2 regions of the Streptomyces sp. NPDC055140 genome follow, and region 1 is predicted to be linked to the other one. Evidence: riboswitches for the same ligand, from Rfam matches in the RefSeq annotation. Region 1 holds a riboswitch; the other holds the start of a gene.
The links. A riboswitch is a leader RNA that binds a small molecule or an ion and turns the genes downstream of it on or off. The one in region 1 is predicted to bind glycine.
Positions count from the first base shown of each region.

Region 2: another riboswitch for glycine. It lies ahead of gcvT (glycine cleavage system aminomethyltransferase GcvT); the one in region 1 lies ahead of gcvP (aminomethyl-transferring glycine dehydrogenase).

Region 1 is NZ_JBSGTG010000018.1:209,460-217,501, forward strand. It holds gene ACWFR4_RS30550 (glutamate-cysteine ligase family protein) at 1-54, opposite strand, end outside; gene ACWFR4_RS30555 (hypothetical protein) at 547-1,134, shown strand; gene ACWFR4_RS30560 (DUF5999 family protein) at 1,476-1,673, shown strand; gene gcvP (aminomethyl-transferring glycine dehydrogenase) at 1,763-4,648, opposite strand; glycine riboswitch at 4,833-4,929, opposite strand; gene ACWFR4_RS30570 (PRC-barrel domain-containing protein) at 5,044-5,427, shown strand; gene ACWFR4_RS30575 (DNA polymerase IV) at 5,413-6,843, opposite strand; gene ACWFR4_RS30580 (MerR family transcriptional regulator) at 6,900-7,544, opposite strand; gene ACWFR4_RS30585 (bifunctional nuclease family protein) at 7,739-8,042, opposite strand, start outside.
Region 2 is NZ_JBSGTG010000011.1:39,264-47,305, forward strand. It holds gene glyA (serine hydroxymethyltransferase) at 78-1,352, opposite strand; gene gcvH (glycine cleavage system protein GcvH) at 1,366-1,749, opposite strand; gene gcvT (glycine cleavage system aminomethyltransferase GcvT) at 1,842-2,981, opposite strand; glycine riboswitch at 3,029-3,140, opposite strand; glycine riboswitch at 3,141-3,244, opposite strand; gene ACWFR4_RS21805 (AAA family ATPase) at 3,442-4,059, shown strand; gene ACWFR4_RS21810 (enhanced serine sensitivity protein SseB) at 4,166-4,933, shown strand; gene ACWFR4_RS21815 (enhanced serine sensitivity protein SseB C-terminal domain-containing protein) at 5,103-5,903, shown strand; gene ACWFR4_RS21820 (AfsR/SARP family transcriptional regulator) at 6,138-8,042, shown strand, end outside.

The sequences.
Region 1 (8,042 bases):
GTAGTGCCGCCGATCGGACAGGTCGAACGCGCCCGCCACGACCTTCTCCCCCATGGAAGCGTCCCTCCTCGCATGGACGACACGGCCACCCGGCCGCTGTGTCACGGTGGATGATGCCCAGGCAATGTGATCGATAACGCCCCGCTCCCCGTCGCGGGCGAGTAGGCTCGCAGCAGTTGTCACGGGGCACATTCACGGGGCATGCAGCATGTCGAGGAGTCGATTCCACCTAGCCTGGTGATAAACACCGACGAGAATCGGCCGTCCGCTCGCCGTGAAGATTACGAGGTCACGAACCCAACCCCGCTGGAAATCGGTAGATTTCCCTCATCTCGGCGACCGAATAACGCCTTGCCGAGCATTTTCGCGACAGCTAGCCGAAACACTGCGTGAACACGTGTCGTATAAACTTCGCGAACGAGGCAGAGAGTTGGCGCTCGCGGTACCTGCCCCCCGCCCCCTCTGGCCCGGTCAGCAGACAGCGCCGTCCGCTCGTCCCGCCACGCCCTCGATCCAACGTGCCTGTCGAATGAGAGGCGACCCACCATGCCGCTGCATGTCCCTCCGGCTCCCGCGCCCGCCCTGCGCACCGTCCTCACGGCCCTCGGTTCCCCCACCGCAGTCCGCGAGGCCCGCACCCCTTCCCTGCGCTCCGCCCAAGGACCGGCGAGCCCCGAACTCCCGTTGCCCGTCCACGTGCTGGACCGGGTCACGGGCAGCGCGGGCCCCTCACCGACCCGACTCGCCGGCTGGCGGTTCCTGATCCGCTGCGGGGAGCGCGCGGTCGCCGCCGCCGACACGATGCTGACCGCCGACGGCTGGGCGTTCTCGCACTTCTTCGAGGGCCCGTATGTCGCGGCGACCGAACGCGCGCTGCGCCAGGCCGAGTCCATGCCCGCGGCCTACCAACCGCGCCTGCTCTCGGTCCCGGAGCTGTACATGCTCACCCTCTGGCTGCACGGGGACTGCAACGCCGACGCCTCCACGGGACATCCCGCGGCCAGTGACCTCCTGGTCCCGCTCGCGCCCGCGCCTCCCGGCATCGCCGCCCACCGCCCCCACCGGGTCGCCGAACTGCTGCCCGTCCTCACCCATCGACTGACCCCCGCGCCACTTCTGGGCTCACCCGCCTGACGCGACCGGGCCGTCCGAGGCGCCCGCGCCCCGCTACCGATGCCGACCGGTCGCGGGGCGCAGCCATGCCCGCGCGGGCCCGTCCGGACTAGCCCGGTCAGGCCACCCCGAACCACCCGAAGGGACAGTGCAGTTGGGGTGAACCGTCCGCACGGGTGACGCGTCCTCATCCAGTGAGGACCGCTGCGACGAAATACCTGCGGATTGACGCCCGTGGGGCAACACTGGGGTCCGGACCGACCGACAAACGGGGGGCGGCCATGAACAACGCTTCGAGCCGCAGGACAGACAGCGACATCACACCCATCACCGACATCACTTCACAGGGAAAGATCCCATCCATGTGCCAGCACCAGCCACCGTGCCCGTCCGCAGACTCCGCCGACCGGGAGGCCGCACTCCCTGTGGCCCACCACCCCGAACAGGGCTGGAGTCTGCTCTGCAACGGCGTCCTGCTCTTCGAGGACACCGGTGAGCTGCTGCCCAACGGGCAGATCATCGCTCCGCACCGCCCGGTGCACGTCGTGACCGCAGCCTGAGCGCATCCGGACGCCGACGGCGTCCCCAGTACGAAAGGGCCGGCCCCGGGAAACCCCGGAACCGGCCCTGACGCATGTCAGCGTGAGTATCAGTCCTCGTACGCGTCCATGGGCGGGCACGAGCAGACGAGATTCCGGTCGCCGTACGCCTGGTCGATGCGGCGGACCGGCGGCCAGTACTTGTCGGCGGCCACGACACCGGCGGGGAAGACGGCCTCCTCGCGGCTGTACGCGTGCTCCCACTCGCCGCCGAGCGCGGCCGCGGTGTGCGGCGCATTGCGCAGCGGGTTGTCCTCGGCGGGCCACCGGCCCGAACCGACCTTCTCGATCTCCCCGCGAATAGCGATCATCGCCTCGCAGAACCGGTCGATCTCGGTCAGGTCCTCGCTCTCGGTCGGCTCGATCATGAGCGTTCCGGCCACGGGGAACGACATGGTCGGCGCGTGGAACCCGTAGTCGATGAGCCGCTTGGCGATGTCGTCGACGCTGACGCCGGTCGCCTTGGAGATCGGGCGCAGATCGATGATGCACTCGTGCGCGACGAGGCCGCCGGGGCCCGTGTACAGCACCGGGAAGTGCGGCTCGAGCCGCTTGGCGATGTAGTTGGCGCTGAGCACCGCGACCTGCGTGGCCCGCTTGAGGCCCTCGCCGCCCATGAGACGCACGTACGCCCACGAGATCGGCAGGATGCCCGCGGAGCCCCACGGCGCCGCGGAGATCGGGCCGACGCCGGTCTCGGGTCCGGCGGCGGGCTGCATCGGGTGGTTGGGCAGGTACGGCGCGAGGTGCGCACGGACGCCGACCGGGCCGACGCCGGGGCCGCCGCCGCCGTGCGGGATGCAGAACGTCTTGTGCAGGTTGAGGTGCGAGACGTCGCCGCCGAAGTGGCCCGGCTTGGCGAGACCCACCAGGGCGTTCAGGTTGGCGCCGTCGACGTAGACCTGACCGCCGGCGTCGTGCACCTGCGCGCAGATGTCGGCGACGTGCTCCTCGAACACACCATGCGTGGACGGGTAGGTGATCATCAGGACGGAGAGCTCGCCGGCGTACTGCTCGATCTTGGCGCGGAGGTCCGCGACATCGATCTCGCCGTCGTCGGCCGTCTTCACGACGACGACCTTCATGCCGGCCATCACGGCGCTCGCGGCGTTCGTGCCGTGCGCGGACGACGGGATCAGGCAGACCGTGCGCTGGTCGTCGCCGTTGGCGCGGTGGTAGCCACGGACGGCGAGCAGACCGGCCAGCTCGCCCTGCGAACCGGCGTTCGGCTGGAGCGACACGTTGTCGTAGCCGGTGACCTCCGCCAGGCGCTCCTCCAGCTCACGGATGAGCGTGAGGTAGCCCTGCGCCTGCTCGGCGGGCGCGAAGGGGTGCAGCTGGCCGAACTCGGGCCAGGTGACCGGCTCCATCTCCGTCGTCGCGTTGAGCTTCATCGTGCAGGAGCCCAGCGGGATCATGCCGCGGTCGAGCGCGTAGTCGCGGTCGGCCAGCTTGCGCAGGTAGCGCAGCATCGAGGTCTCGGAGCGATGCGTGTGGAACACGGGATGCGTCAGGTAGTCGTCGCCGCGCAGGAGGCCCGCGGGCAGCGTGTCCACGGCCGCCGCGTCGAGCGCGTCGACATCGGCCTCGACACCGAACGCGGTCCAGACGGCGCCCAGTTGGGTACGCGTCGTGGTCTCGTCACACGAGATCGACACATGGTCGGCGTCCACGAGGTGGAGGTTGACGCCACCTTCGCGCGCGGCGCTCACGACGTCGGCGGCCCGGCCCCCGGCCTTCACGGTCAGGGTGTCGAAGTACGCGCCGTGCACGACCTCCACGCCGCCGGCCTTGAGGCCCTCGGCGAGCAGCGTCGCGAACCGGTGCGTGCGCCGCGCGATGCCCTTCAGGCCCTCGGGCCCGTGGTAGACGGCGTACATGCCGGCCATGACGGCGAGCAGCACCTGAGCGGTACAGATGTTGCTGGTGGCCTTCTCGCGCCGGATGTGCTGCTCACGGGTCTGCAGCGCGAGGCGGTACGCCTTGTTGCCGTCGGCGTCGACGGAGACGCCCACGAGGCGGCCGGGCAGGCTGCGCGCGAACTTCTCGCGGACGGCCATGTAGCCGGCGTGCGGACCACCGAAGCCCATGGGGACACCGAAGCGCTGCGTCGTACCGACGGCGATGTCGGCGCCGAGCTCACCGGGCGAGGTCAGCAGCGTGAGGGCGAGCAGGTCGGCCGCGACCGTGACGACGGCGCCCAGCTCGTGGGCCTGCTCGATGACGGGCTTGATGTCGCGGACTGCACCGGAGGCGCCCGGGTACTGGATCAGGACACCGACGACGCCGCGCTCGGCGACCTCGGCCGGGATGCCCTCGGACAGGTCCGCGACGACGACCTCGACACCGGTCGGCTCGGCACGCGTCTGGATCACTGCGATGGTCTGCGGCAGCGTGTCCGCGTCGACCACGAAGGCGCCGTTCTTGACCTTGCCCATGCGCCGGGACAGCGCCATGGCCTCGGCCGCGGCCGTGCCCTCGTCGAGCAGCGAGGCGCCCGAGGTAGGCAGGCCGGTCAGCTCGGCGACCATCGTCTGGAAGTTGAGCAGCGCCTCGAGCCGGCCCTGCGAGATCTCCGGCTGGTAGGGCGTGTACGCCGTGTACCAGGCCGGGTTTTCCATGACGTTGCGCAGTATGACGGGCGGCGTGAACGTGCCGTAGTAGCCCAGTCCGACCATCGAGTCGAGAACCTGGTTGCGGTCGGCGAGGGAGCGGAGCTCTGCGAGCACCTCGGCCTCGGTGCGGGCTCCGGGAAGATCGAGCGCCTCGGCGCTCTTGATCACGTCCGGGACCGCGGCCGCCGTCAGCTCGTCGAGCGAGCCGTACCCGACCTGCGCGAGCATCTTGGCCTGCGCTGCTTCATCCGGACCGATATGGCGCTGCTCGAAGGGGATTCCCTGCTCCAGCTGGGAGAGCGGAATACGGTTGGCGGTCATTGCGGAGGCCTCCTGGTCATTGCGACCTGCGAGGGGCACCACGGCGCGGGTGCCCGGACGGCCTCCCCCTCTGTCATCTCAACCTGAGAGTTTCACCGGCACACCCCACATCACGAAGGGCATGACGACTTTCACCGTCGGTGAGAGCGGAGGCCTGAACGCCCGCCCTGCTTTCCAGAGTGACCTCGTCCGTGCGGTACAGGGGCCTGAGAGATTCCGGGGAGGAGTTGCTCCTTCGGCGCCTCCGATGCCATCTCGGAGGACTCTCCCGCACGGGGTCGGCAGCCATCGCCAGCCTACCAGCGGCAACAACACCCCCCACCTCGAGTGGCCGCCTTCCCCAATGTGCACTTTGGTAGTGCTTACGGATGAGTTGCGAGCAGCTGGAGGGCCCCGTGCAGACCGATGTCGATCCGCGCAACCTGATCGGCCGCAAGGCGTTCGACCGCAACGGAGCCAAGATCGGGACCGTCGACGAGGTCTACCTCGACGACGCGACCGGTGTACCCGAGTGGGCGGCGATACGTACAGGCCTGTTCAGCCGGGACGCCTTCGTCCCCCTGGAGCCGAGCGAGCTGGTGGAGGGCACCCTGCGCATTCCCTTCGAACGCTCCCTGATCAAGGACGCCCCCGACTTCGGGGTCGGCCGTCACCTCTCCCCCGAACAGGAGCTCCAGCTCTACCACCACTACGGTCTCGACATCTCGGCCCCGGGCGACCCCGAACCCCCTGAGGACCGCGACTTCGGCAAGATCGCCCGCCCGTCAGACGACACCTGACCCGGCATCCGGCTCCCACGCCACAAAGCGCCCGGCCCCGCCCTCCACCAGTGGCAGCGGCTCCGCCGGCACGAGCGCGGGGTCGTCGGTCCGGAACGTACGCACCCGTCCCGGCTCCGAGTACGGCGTCTCGAAGCGCACGGTCACCCGCCCGAGCCCGCTGCCCTGCACCCACCCGTGCCCGAACTGCTCGTGCCGCACGTCGTGCCCGGCCACCCAGCGACGGCCCGCGGCCTCGACGACCTCTTCGGTAGCCGCCTGCCCCTCGTCCCCCGCACAACCCGCCCCTTCCGCCTCGCCCTCACGCTCCCCCTCGGCCGCCTGCGCATCGGCCTCGGCCTGCGCCCGCGCCTGCGCGAACAGGTCCTCCTGCGTGTAGTCGGCCAGGCCTGTCACCCCCACGCCGAGCAGCCGCACCCCGCCCGTCGTGTCCACGGACTCCAGGAGCCGGGCGGCCGCCTCGCGCACCACGGCGGGGTCGTCGGTGGGCCCGCGCAGCGTCTCTGATCTCGTCAGCGTGGAGAAGTCGTAGCGCCGCACCTTGAGGACCACGGTCCGCCCGGACCGCTCCGCCCCCCGCAGCCGCTGCACACACCGCTCCGCAAGCCGCTGCACCTCGGTACGCACCCGCACCCGGTCGTGGATGTCCACGTCGTACGTGTCCTCGACCGACACCGACTTGGCGTCACGCTCGGCCACCACCGGCCGGTCGTCGTGCGCGAGGGCCATGGCATACAGCGACGCCCCGTGCGACTTCCCCAGCAGCCGTACGAGCTCGTCCTCGCCTGCCTCGGCGATCTCCTCGACCGTGGTGATCCCGGCACGTCTCAGATGGTCCCCGGTCGCCGGCCCCACGCCGGGCAGCGTGCGCACCGACATGGGCCCGAGCATGGCGCGCTCGGTGCCGGGCACGATCAGCACCAGCCCGTCCGGCTTCGCCTCCTCGGAGGCGATCTTCGCCAGCATCTTCGACGCAGCGAGCCCCACCGATCCGGTCAGACCGGTCACGGCCTTGATCTCGTCCCGCAGCCGCTCGCCGACGAGCCGCGCTGACGCGGCGTCCCAGGCCGCCTCACCGGCCTCCAGATCGACGAACGCCTCATCGAGGCTCAGCGGCTCCACGAGCGGCGACAGCTCCCGCAGCAGCCCCATCACCTGCTCGCTGACCTCCCGGTAGAGCTGGAAGCGCGGCACGAGATACGCGGCATTGGGCGCGAGCCTGCGCGCCTGCCCTATCGGCATCGCCGAGTGCACCCCGAACACCCGGGCCTCGTACGAGGCTGTGGCCACCACCCCACGAGGCCCGATCCCGCCCACGACCACGGCTTTCCCGCGCAGACTCGGCTTCGATGCCTGCTCCGCCGAGGCGTAGAAGGCATCCATGTCGAGATGCAGGATCGTGGGCGCGGTTCTCACACGTCCGATGCTGCCCTACGGCACTGACAATGCCCCGGCTGACGCATCGGCCCCGCTCACACCGCGCGGTGGCGCCGTCTCGCCAGCTCGTCCGCCGGGTTGTTCCCGAGGAGCGTCTCACCGGTGTCGATGCGCTCCCCGTGCAGCTGCGACAGGGCGCTCTCGACGTCCCGCCACACCACACCGACAGCGATACCGAAGATTCCCTGACCGCCCTGGAGCAGATCGTGGACCTCCGCCGGCGAGCTGCACTCGTAGACCGTGGCGCCGTCGCTCATGAGGGTCAGCCGCTCCAGATCGCTGAAGCCGCGCTCCCGCAGATGCTGCACCGCGGTGCGGATGTTCTGCAGGGAGACACCGGTGTCCAGGAATCGCTTCACGATCTTCAGGACGACGACGTCCCGGAAGCTGTAGAGCCGCTGGGTACCCGACCCGTGGGCCGGGCGCACACTCGGCTCGACCAGTCCGGTCCTCGCCCAGTAATCCAGTTGCCGATAGGTGATACCGGCCGCCGCGCACGCGGTGGGTCCCCGGTACCCGACCTGCTCGGGCGTCGCGTCGTGATCCCCCTGAGCGACCACCGGCAACACCGTCGGCCGACGCGGAATGTGATCGGCCGCGTGGCCGTGAAGCGAGTACGGGCCGCTCTCCGCCGGACTGTGTCCGCCGCCCCCAGCCGTACCGTCGCCGCTGCTTCTCACGCCGACCTCCTCTTTGACCTGCCTTCTCGACGGTAGGCAGTCACCAGGGGTGCGTCAACGATCGCCACACTCGGCACGCCGAGTGATAATCACCCTACGAGTGGTTTCCCGTACCTCACCGCGGGGAAAGGCTAGCCGAATGGTCCGGCCGGGCCCCCGGCGCGGCAGCGGCCGCCTTACGACGGCCGCTCGCGTCACTGACTGTTGGTCCCGAAATCCTCGGGCGAGATCTGGTCGAGGAACTCGCGGAACTTCTCCACCTCGTCCTCCTGCTCATCCGGGATCGCGATCCCGGCATCATCGAGCACACCGTCACTGCCGTAGATCGGCGTACCGGTGCGCAGCGCGAGCGCTATGGCGTCCGACGGGCGGGCACTGACCTCGACCCCGCTCGAGAACACCAGTTCCGCATAGAAGACGCCTTCGCGCAGGTCCGTGATGCGTACTTCCGTGAGCTCCTGCCCGACCGCTTCCAGCACGTCCTTGAAAAGGTCGTGC
Region 2 (8,042 bases), on a different contig from region 1:
GCATGGGGCGGGGCACCGCTCTCACTGTCCAGTGTGCGCGGTGCCCCGAAATTTCATACGTACAAATGCGTACGAAACTACTTCAGGCCGGGGTACAGGGGGTACTTGCCGGCGAGGGCGGTGACGCGGGCCTTGAGGGACGCCGCGTCAGTGCCCCCGAAGGGAGCGGGCGCCTTCAGCGCTTCGGCGATGATGTCGGCGACCTCGGTGAAGTCCTCGGCCTGGAAGCCGCGGGTGGCCAGCGCCGGGGTGCCGATCCGCAGGCCCGAGGTGACCATCGGCGGGCGCGGGTCGTTCGGGACCGCATTGCGGTTGACGGTGATGCCGACCTCGTGGAGACGGTCCTCGGCCTGCTGACCGTCGAGCTCGGACTCGCGCAGGTCGACCAGGACCAGGTGCACATCCGTGCCGCCGGACAGCACGTTCACGCCCGCGGCGCGCGCGTCGTCCGAGGTCAGACGGGCGGCGAGGATCTGGGCGCCCTCGATGGTGCGCTGCTGGCGCTCCTTGAAGTCCTCGCTCGCGGCGACCTTGAAGGAGACGGCCTTGGCGGCGATCACGTGCTCCAGGGGGCCGCCCTGGAAGCCGGGGAAGACGGAGGAGTTCAGCTTCTTCGCGAAGTCCTTCTTCGCGAGGATGATCCCGCCGCGCGGCCCGCCGAGGGTCTTGTGCGTGGTGGAGGTGACCACGTCGGCGTACTCGACCGGGTTGGGGTGCAGCCCGGCCGCGACGAGGCCGGCGAAGTGGGCCATGTCGACCCACAGGAAGGCGCCGGTCTCGTCCGCGATGCGGCGGAACGCGGCGAAGTCCAGCTGACGCGGGTAGGCGGACCAGCCCGCGATGATGACCTTGGGGCGGTGCTCCTTGGCGAGGCGCTCGACCTCGGCCATGTCCACCAGGCCGGCCTCGTCGACGTGGTAGGCCACGACGTCGAACTGCTTGCCGGAGAAGTTCAGGCGCATGCCGTGGGTGAGGTGGCCGCCGTGGGCGAGGTCCAGGCCCAGGATGGTGTCGCCGGGCTTGGCGAGCGCGAAGAGGGCGGCCTGGTTGGCGGAGGCGCCGGAGTGGGGCTGGACGTTGGCGTACTCGGCGCCGAAGAGGTCCTTGACCCGGTCGATGGCGATCTGCTCGGTGACGTCGACGTGCTCGCAGCCGCCGTAGTAGCGCCGGCCGGGGTAGCCCTCGGCGTACTTGTTGGTCAGGACCGAGCCCTGCGCCTCCATGACCGCGACCGGAGCGAAGTTCTCCGACGCGATCATCTCGAGGGTGGACTGCTGACGGTGCAGCTCGGCGTCGACCGCGGCGGCGACGTCCGGGTCGAGCTCGTGCAGGGGGGTGTTCATGAGCGACATGGTCGTGGTGTCCCTAGTTGCCGGAGCCGGAGAACGCGTCGTACTCGTCCGCGGAGAGCAGGTCCTTCGGCTCATCCGAGATGCGGACCTTGAACAGCCAGCCGCCCTCGAACGGGGCGGAGTTCACCAGCGCCGGGTCCTCCACGACGTCCTGGTTCGCCTCGACGACCTCGCCGGTGACCGGGGAGTACAGGTCGCTGACGGACTTGGTCGACTCGAGTTCGCCGCAGGTCTCGCCCGCGGTCACCGTGTCACCGACCTCGGGGAGCTGGGCGTAGACGACATCGCCGAGCGCGTTGGCCGCGAACTCGGTGATGCCGACCGTCGAGACGCCGTCCTCGGCGCCCGACAGCCACTCGTGCTCCTTGCTGTAGCGCAGCTGCTGGGGGTTGCTCATGATCTGAATTCTCCTGTACGCGAATGGGTGCTGCGGAACGAGAGGGGTGTGCGCTGGGTTACTTCCGGCGGCCCCCGTGAGGACTGGTCGGGCTACTTCTGGCGCTTGTAGAACGGCAGCGCCACGACCTCGTACGGCTCGTGGGCGCCACGGATGTCCACGCCGACGCCCTCGGTGCCGGGGGCGGCGTGCGCCGCGTCCACGTAGGCGATGGCGATCGGCTTGCCGAGCGTGGGGGAGGGGGCGCCCGAGGTGACCTCGCCGATCACCTGGCCGCCGACGACCACGGACATCCCGGCGCGCGGCACGCGGCGGCCCTCGGCGATCAGGCCGACGAGCTTGCGCGGCGGGGCGGTCTCGGCGCGCTCGGCGGCGGCCTCGAGCGCCTCGCGGCCCACGAAGCGGCCCTCGTTGCCCGTCTTCTCGAACTTCACGACGCGGCCGAGACCGGCGTCGAACGGCGTCAGCGCCGTCGTCAGCTCGTGCCCGTACAGCGGCATGCCGGCCTCCAGGCGGAGCGTGTCGCGGCAGGAGAGACCGGCGGGGACGAGCCCGACCGGCGCGCCCGCGTCGGTCAGCGCCTGCCACAGCTTCTCGGCGTGCTCCGGGGCGACGAACAGCTCGAAGCCGTCCTCGCCGGTGTAGCCGGTGCGGGCGATGAGGGCCGGGACGCCGGCGACGGTGCCGGGCAGACCCGCGTAGTACTTGAGGCCGTCCAGGTCGGCGTCCGTGAGGGACTTCAGGATGCCGGGGGACTCGGGGCCCTGGACGGCGATCAGCGCGTAGGCGTCGCGGTCGTCGCGGACCTCGGCGTCGAAGCCCTCGGCGCGCTCGGTGAGCGCGTCGAGGACGATCTGCGCGTTGCCCGCGTTGGCGACGACCAGGTACTGAGGAAGACCGGCCTCCTGCTCGCCCAGGCGGTAGACGATCAGGTCGTCGACGATCCCACCGTCCTCCCGGCAGATCATCGTGTAGCGGGCGCGGCCGGGGCCGATCGTGGACATGTTGCCGACGAGGGCGTAGTCGAGGAGGTCGACGGCCTGCGGCCCGGTGACGGTGATCTCGCCCATGTGCGACAGGTCGAAGAGGCCCGCCTTGGTGCGGACCGCGATGTGCTCGTCGCGCTCGCTGCCGTACCGAAGCGGCATGTCCCAGCCCGCGAAGTCGGTCATCGTCGCGCCCAGCGAGCGGTGCAGGGCGTCGAGGGCGGTCTTACGGGGGGTGTTGCTCATGAGTGGTGCTCCAGGATCCCAGGCATGACAGACGAGGGCGATGGTCTTCCTCCCCATCTGTCATCGGAACCTGAGAGGTTCGCCGGCGCCACACGTACAGGTGGTCGCGGCTTGCACCTTGGGTGGAGCGGCCGAGGGCCGCCCGCTTTTCAGATATGCCTCGCCCGCGCGGTACGGGGCCTGAGAGATTCAAGGGAGGAACTTGCTCCTTCGGCGCTCCCTGGGACACGTAGGCGTCCGGGGAGCTCTCCCGCGCGGATTCAAGCGGCCGGTATGCAGTTGGTTGTGCTCTTGGCGCGCACATCATTGCATGCCGACCGTACGGGGAAACCACTTGTACGGCATTACCGTCTCTTTACACTTGACGGGCAAGGGTGGCGTGACCGGAACGGGGAGGACGATCACGGTGCACAAGGCAGCGGCGGGCGCGTACGTGGCGGCAGGGGTCGGACAGCGTGCGATGCCCCGCCCGAGGTCGGTGACGGGGCGCGGTCCGGTCGTCAGGGACCTGCGCGGCAGAGGCGGCCGCACGCCGAGGCGCCTCGGCTTCGCGCGGGGTGACCTGATCGTGGTCTCGGGGCTCCCGGGCAGCGGCAAGTCCACGCTGATGCGTCGCGCGGTCGGCGCCGGGGGAGCCGTGCGCATCGACTCGCAGGACGCCCGTGACCGCTGGGCGGCCCGGCTGCCCCGGCTCCTCCCGTACGGCGTGTACCGCCCGCTCGTGCGGCTCGCGCACTTCGCCGGGCTGCGGCGGGCCCTGCGCTCGGGAGGCAGCGTCGTCCTGCACGACTGCGGCACGCAGGCCTGGGTGCGGCGCTGGCTGGCCAGGGAGGCCGGGCGGCGCGGCGCGGACCTGCATCTGATGCTGCTCGACGTCGACGCGGACACGGCGCTGGCGGGCCAGCGGGACCGTGGTCGCGGGGTCTCGCGCTACGCGTTCGCCCGGCACCGCCGCGCGGTCACGGGTCTCGTGGAGTCGGCCGAGCGCGGTGACCTGCCGTGGGGCTGCGCGTCCGCGGTGCTGCTCGACCGGGACGCGACGGATGTGCTGAACGGGATCGCGTTCGAGGGCGGCTGACGTCCCGCGACCGCCTGTGAGTGTGCCGATACGGAGGGTGTCGTGTCACCCGTACGCGCTAGGGTTCGGCCGCAGACAGAGCGGTTCCAGAGCGGGTGGTAGGCACATGGACATTCCGGCGCAGGCACATGCACATCCGTACGGCGGGTGGCCGGCCAACGAGCTGGAGGAGGTGCTCGCCGCCTCCCTCGGGGTCGACTCGGCGGGCGGCCGGATCGTCGAGGTCCTCGGACGCAGTCAGGTGTGGATACCGCTGCCCCAGGGCGGCGGGCCCGGCAGCCCGAACCTCGACCTGCCGACGCTGGAGATCGAGGGCCAGGCCTATGTGCCCGTCTTCAGCTCGGAGGAGCAGTTCCTCGCGGTCGTCGGCGACCGGATGGGCTGCACGGTCGCGCCGGCCGTCGAGTTCGCGCGCGGGCTGCCCCCGCAGGTCGGCATCGCGGTGAACCCCGACGGCGCCGTCGGCGTCCCGCTGCCCCCGCCCGCCGTCGCCGAGCTGTGCAGGTCCGGCCGTACGCCGCTGGACGGGCCCGCCTCGGGCGGCCGGGTCAGCCTCTACGAGCCCGACTGGCAGAACGACCCGGTCGACTTCCTGGCCGCCGTGCGCGAGGAGTTCGAGGCGTCCGGCGTCGTCCTCACCGCCCGCCGCTGCCTCGCCAGCGTCGAGGGCGGCGACCCCGTCCTCTTCGTCGGTGTCGAGCTGTCGCAGTGGGAGGGCCCCGCGCGCAACCTGCCCATGGACGCCCTGGGCCGCGCTCTGGGCCGGGTCCAGGCGCCCTGGCCGGTGAACCTCGTCCTGCTCGACATCACCCAGGACCCGGTCGGTGACTGGATGCGCGCCACGCTGCGGCCGTTCTACACGCAGGGTCACTGAAAGCCCGGCGCCGGTCCCCGTTCGGGAGGACACGGGAAAGCGGTCGACCGCGCGTACGTCAAGTCGGTGTCAGGATCGCCGCTTAAGCTGGTTTCATGACCTGTCTGGGCGGTCCCGCCGCGGGGAGCGGGTCGAAATCGTCGGGTACGTCGCGAAGGGGCGGTTACGGGTGAGTGCGTCGGGCACGGCCGCGGCCGGTCAGGTCGAGCACATGCTGCGCCAGGTGACGCCGGGGCGTTACGACGCCTACGAGGCGCTGCTCAACGCGCTCGCGGACCCCGGCGCCGGCCAGGTGTGGATGCTGCTCTGGCACGGCCAGGCCGGATCCCCCGACGCGCAGTACGGGAACATGGACGTCGACGGCACCGCGTACGCCCCCTGCGTCACCTCGGCCCAGGAGTTGTCCGCCTCCGGCTGGAGCCGTGCGTACGAGGTCGTCAGCGGGGTCGACGCGGCCCGCACGCTCTACCCCGACCACTACGGCCTCTGGCTCAACCCGCACGCGCCCGGCGGCGGCGTCGGCATCCCGTGGCTCGACCTGCGCCGGATCGCGGGCGGCCTCGACCGCCAGCCCGCCGGGCCCCTGCGGCTGAGCGACCCCGCCATCGAAATCCCCCAGTTCTACGCCCTGCTGACGCAGAACGCGCACCGCACCACCGCGATCCGCTCGCTGCGCCGCGCCTGGGTCCAGCCGACGCTCGGCGCGCCCTATCTGGCGATCGGCCTCGATGTGTACGACACGTCGCCGGTGTCCGTGGACGCGGTGCGCGCGATGATGCAGCAGTCGGTCGTCGCCGTGCCCGACGGGCTGCCCGTCTCCACGGTCGCGATGTCCGACGAGCACGACCCCGTCGCCATGTGGCTGCGCGCCAACGCCCGCCCGTTCTACGACCGCGAGGCCCACGCGGCCCCGCCCGCGCCCGCCCCCGTCGCGGGGTACGGGTATCCGCCGCCGCACGGGACGTACTGAACTGTTCGGTCTTCAAGTGACATTACGGAACGGTTGGTTGAACGTAATTGAACCGCCCTGCCAAAGTTCACGTGAGGACCAGGTGAGGGTGCTCAAGTAATGGCCTGACCAGGTGTCGAGCGCACTGGTGGAGACTCGCAACTCGAGATCATCGCTGTATAGTCACATCGATTCGGTGGCCGGCGGGGGCGGATGGGACGCCCGTGTCCGGTCCACTCCTCAGGGGGAGCCGTCGTGACAGCAGAAACAACAGCGAGTTACCGAATTCTCGGCCCACTCGAAGTCATCGGCGGCGATCTGCGGGAATGCCGCATCGCGCGTGGCAGGCAGCAGGTGATCCTGGGCATGCTGCTCCTGGAGGCCAACCGTGTCGTGAGCGCGGAGAGCCTGATCACGGCCGTGTGGGGCGATTTTCCGCCATCCACGGCGCGTACCCAGATACAGGCCTGCATCTCTTCGCTGCGCAGCGCTCTCGGGGAAATCGGTGAAGGCGACGCGATCGTGACCAGGGATCCCGGATATGTGATCCAGGTCGGCGATCAGCAGATCGACAGTCAAGTTTTCGCTAAGAAAGTCTCCGAGGCCAACTCCCTGATTGCCGAAGGGGCCTCGGGTGCCGCCGAATTGCTCGACGAAGCGCTCGGCCTGTGGCGCGGACGTGCCCTGAGTGGAGTTGTCAGCAGCAAATTGCTGTCGAAGGCGTCCGAGCTCGACGAAAACCGGCTGGTCGCCCTGGAGACATACACGGACCTCGAGTTGGAGTCGGGGCGGGCGGGCCGGCTGGTGGGCTCGCTGCGCGCGCTCGTCGCCGAGCACCCGCTGCGCGAACGCGTGCGCGGCCAGCTGATGCTGGCCCTCTACCGCTCCGGCCGGCAGGCGGAGGCACTGGAGACGTACCGCGCCGGACGTCTCCTCGCGATCGAGGAGCTCGGCCTCGAACCGAGCGACGAACTCAAGCGGCTGGAACTCGCCGTCCTGTCGGGTGAGGCGGCGCTGCACCCCGCCCCCGAGCCCGTCACCGCGCCGCGGGAGGCGGAGCCCGGGGCCGCACCCGGACCCGAGCGCGTCGCCGACCCCGGGGCGCCGGTGTCCGTCTCGCCGCTCGTGCCGTTCCAACTGCCTTCCGACACGGCCGGGTTCACCGGTCGGGCCGCCCTGATCGAGGGGATCGACCAGGCCCTGCGCGACGACGGCAACCAGGCCACCCGCATCGTGACGCTGACCGGGCCGCCGGGCGCGGGCAAGAGCACCCTCGCCGTCCACGTCGCCCACCGTGTCGCCGCCCGCTTCCCGCACGGCCAGCTGTACTGCGACGTCGGCGGCACCCGCGCCCAGCCGCTGACCCCCGCCGCCGTACTCGGCCGCTTCCTGCGCGCTCTCGGGGTGCCCGGCGCCGCGCTGCCGGACGACGTGGACGAGCGCGCGGAGATGTTCCGGCATCTGCTCGCCGACCGGCGGGTCCTCGTCGTCCTTGACAACGTTCGCAGCGAACGCCAGCTGCGCATGCTGCTGCCCGGCAGCGCCAGTTGCGCCGTACTGATCACGGGAGGCCCGCGGATCACCGGGCTCGCCGGGGCCCGCGCGTTCAACGTCGACGTGTTCGAGAACGCCGAGGTCCTCGAAATGCTCGAAGGGGTCATCGGGGCACAGCGCGTCCGCGACGAGGCGGCCGCGGCGGAGACCCTCGGGCACATGGTCGGGCGGCTGCCGCTGGCACTGCGGATCGTCGCCGCCCGCCTCGCCGCCCGCCCGCACTGGTCCCTCGCCTGGATGGTGGAGCGACTCTCCGACCAGCACCGCACCCTGGACGAACTGGCGCACGGCGACCTGGCGATCAGGACCAGCCTCGCCCTGATGTACAACGGGCTCGACGAGGAGGCGCGCCGTCTGCTGCGGCTCCTCAGCCTCCTCGACGGCACGTCGATCCCGGCCTGGACGGCCGCCGCCCTGCTCGACACGGGCCTGCCCCGCGCCGCCGACCTGCTGGAGCTCCTCGTCGACGCGCAGATCCTGCACGTCGAGGGGACCGACCCGACGGGGTCGCCCCGCTACAAACTCAACGGGCTCATACGCCTGTTCGCCCGCGAGGAGCTGGACCGGAACGAGGGGCCCGAGGGGCAGCGCGCGGCGGTCGCCCGC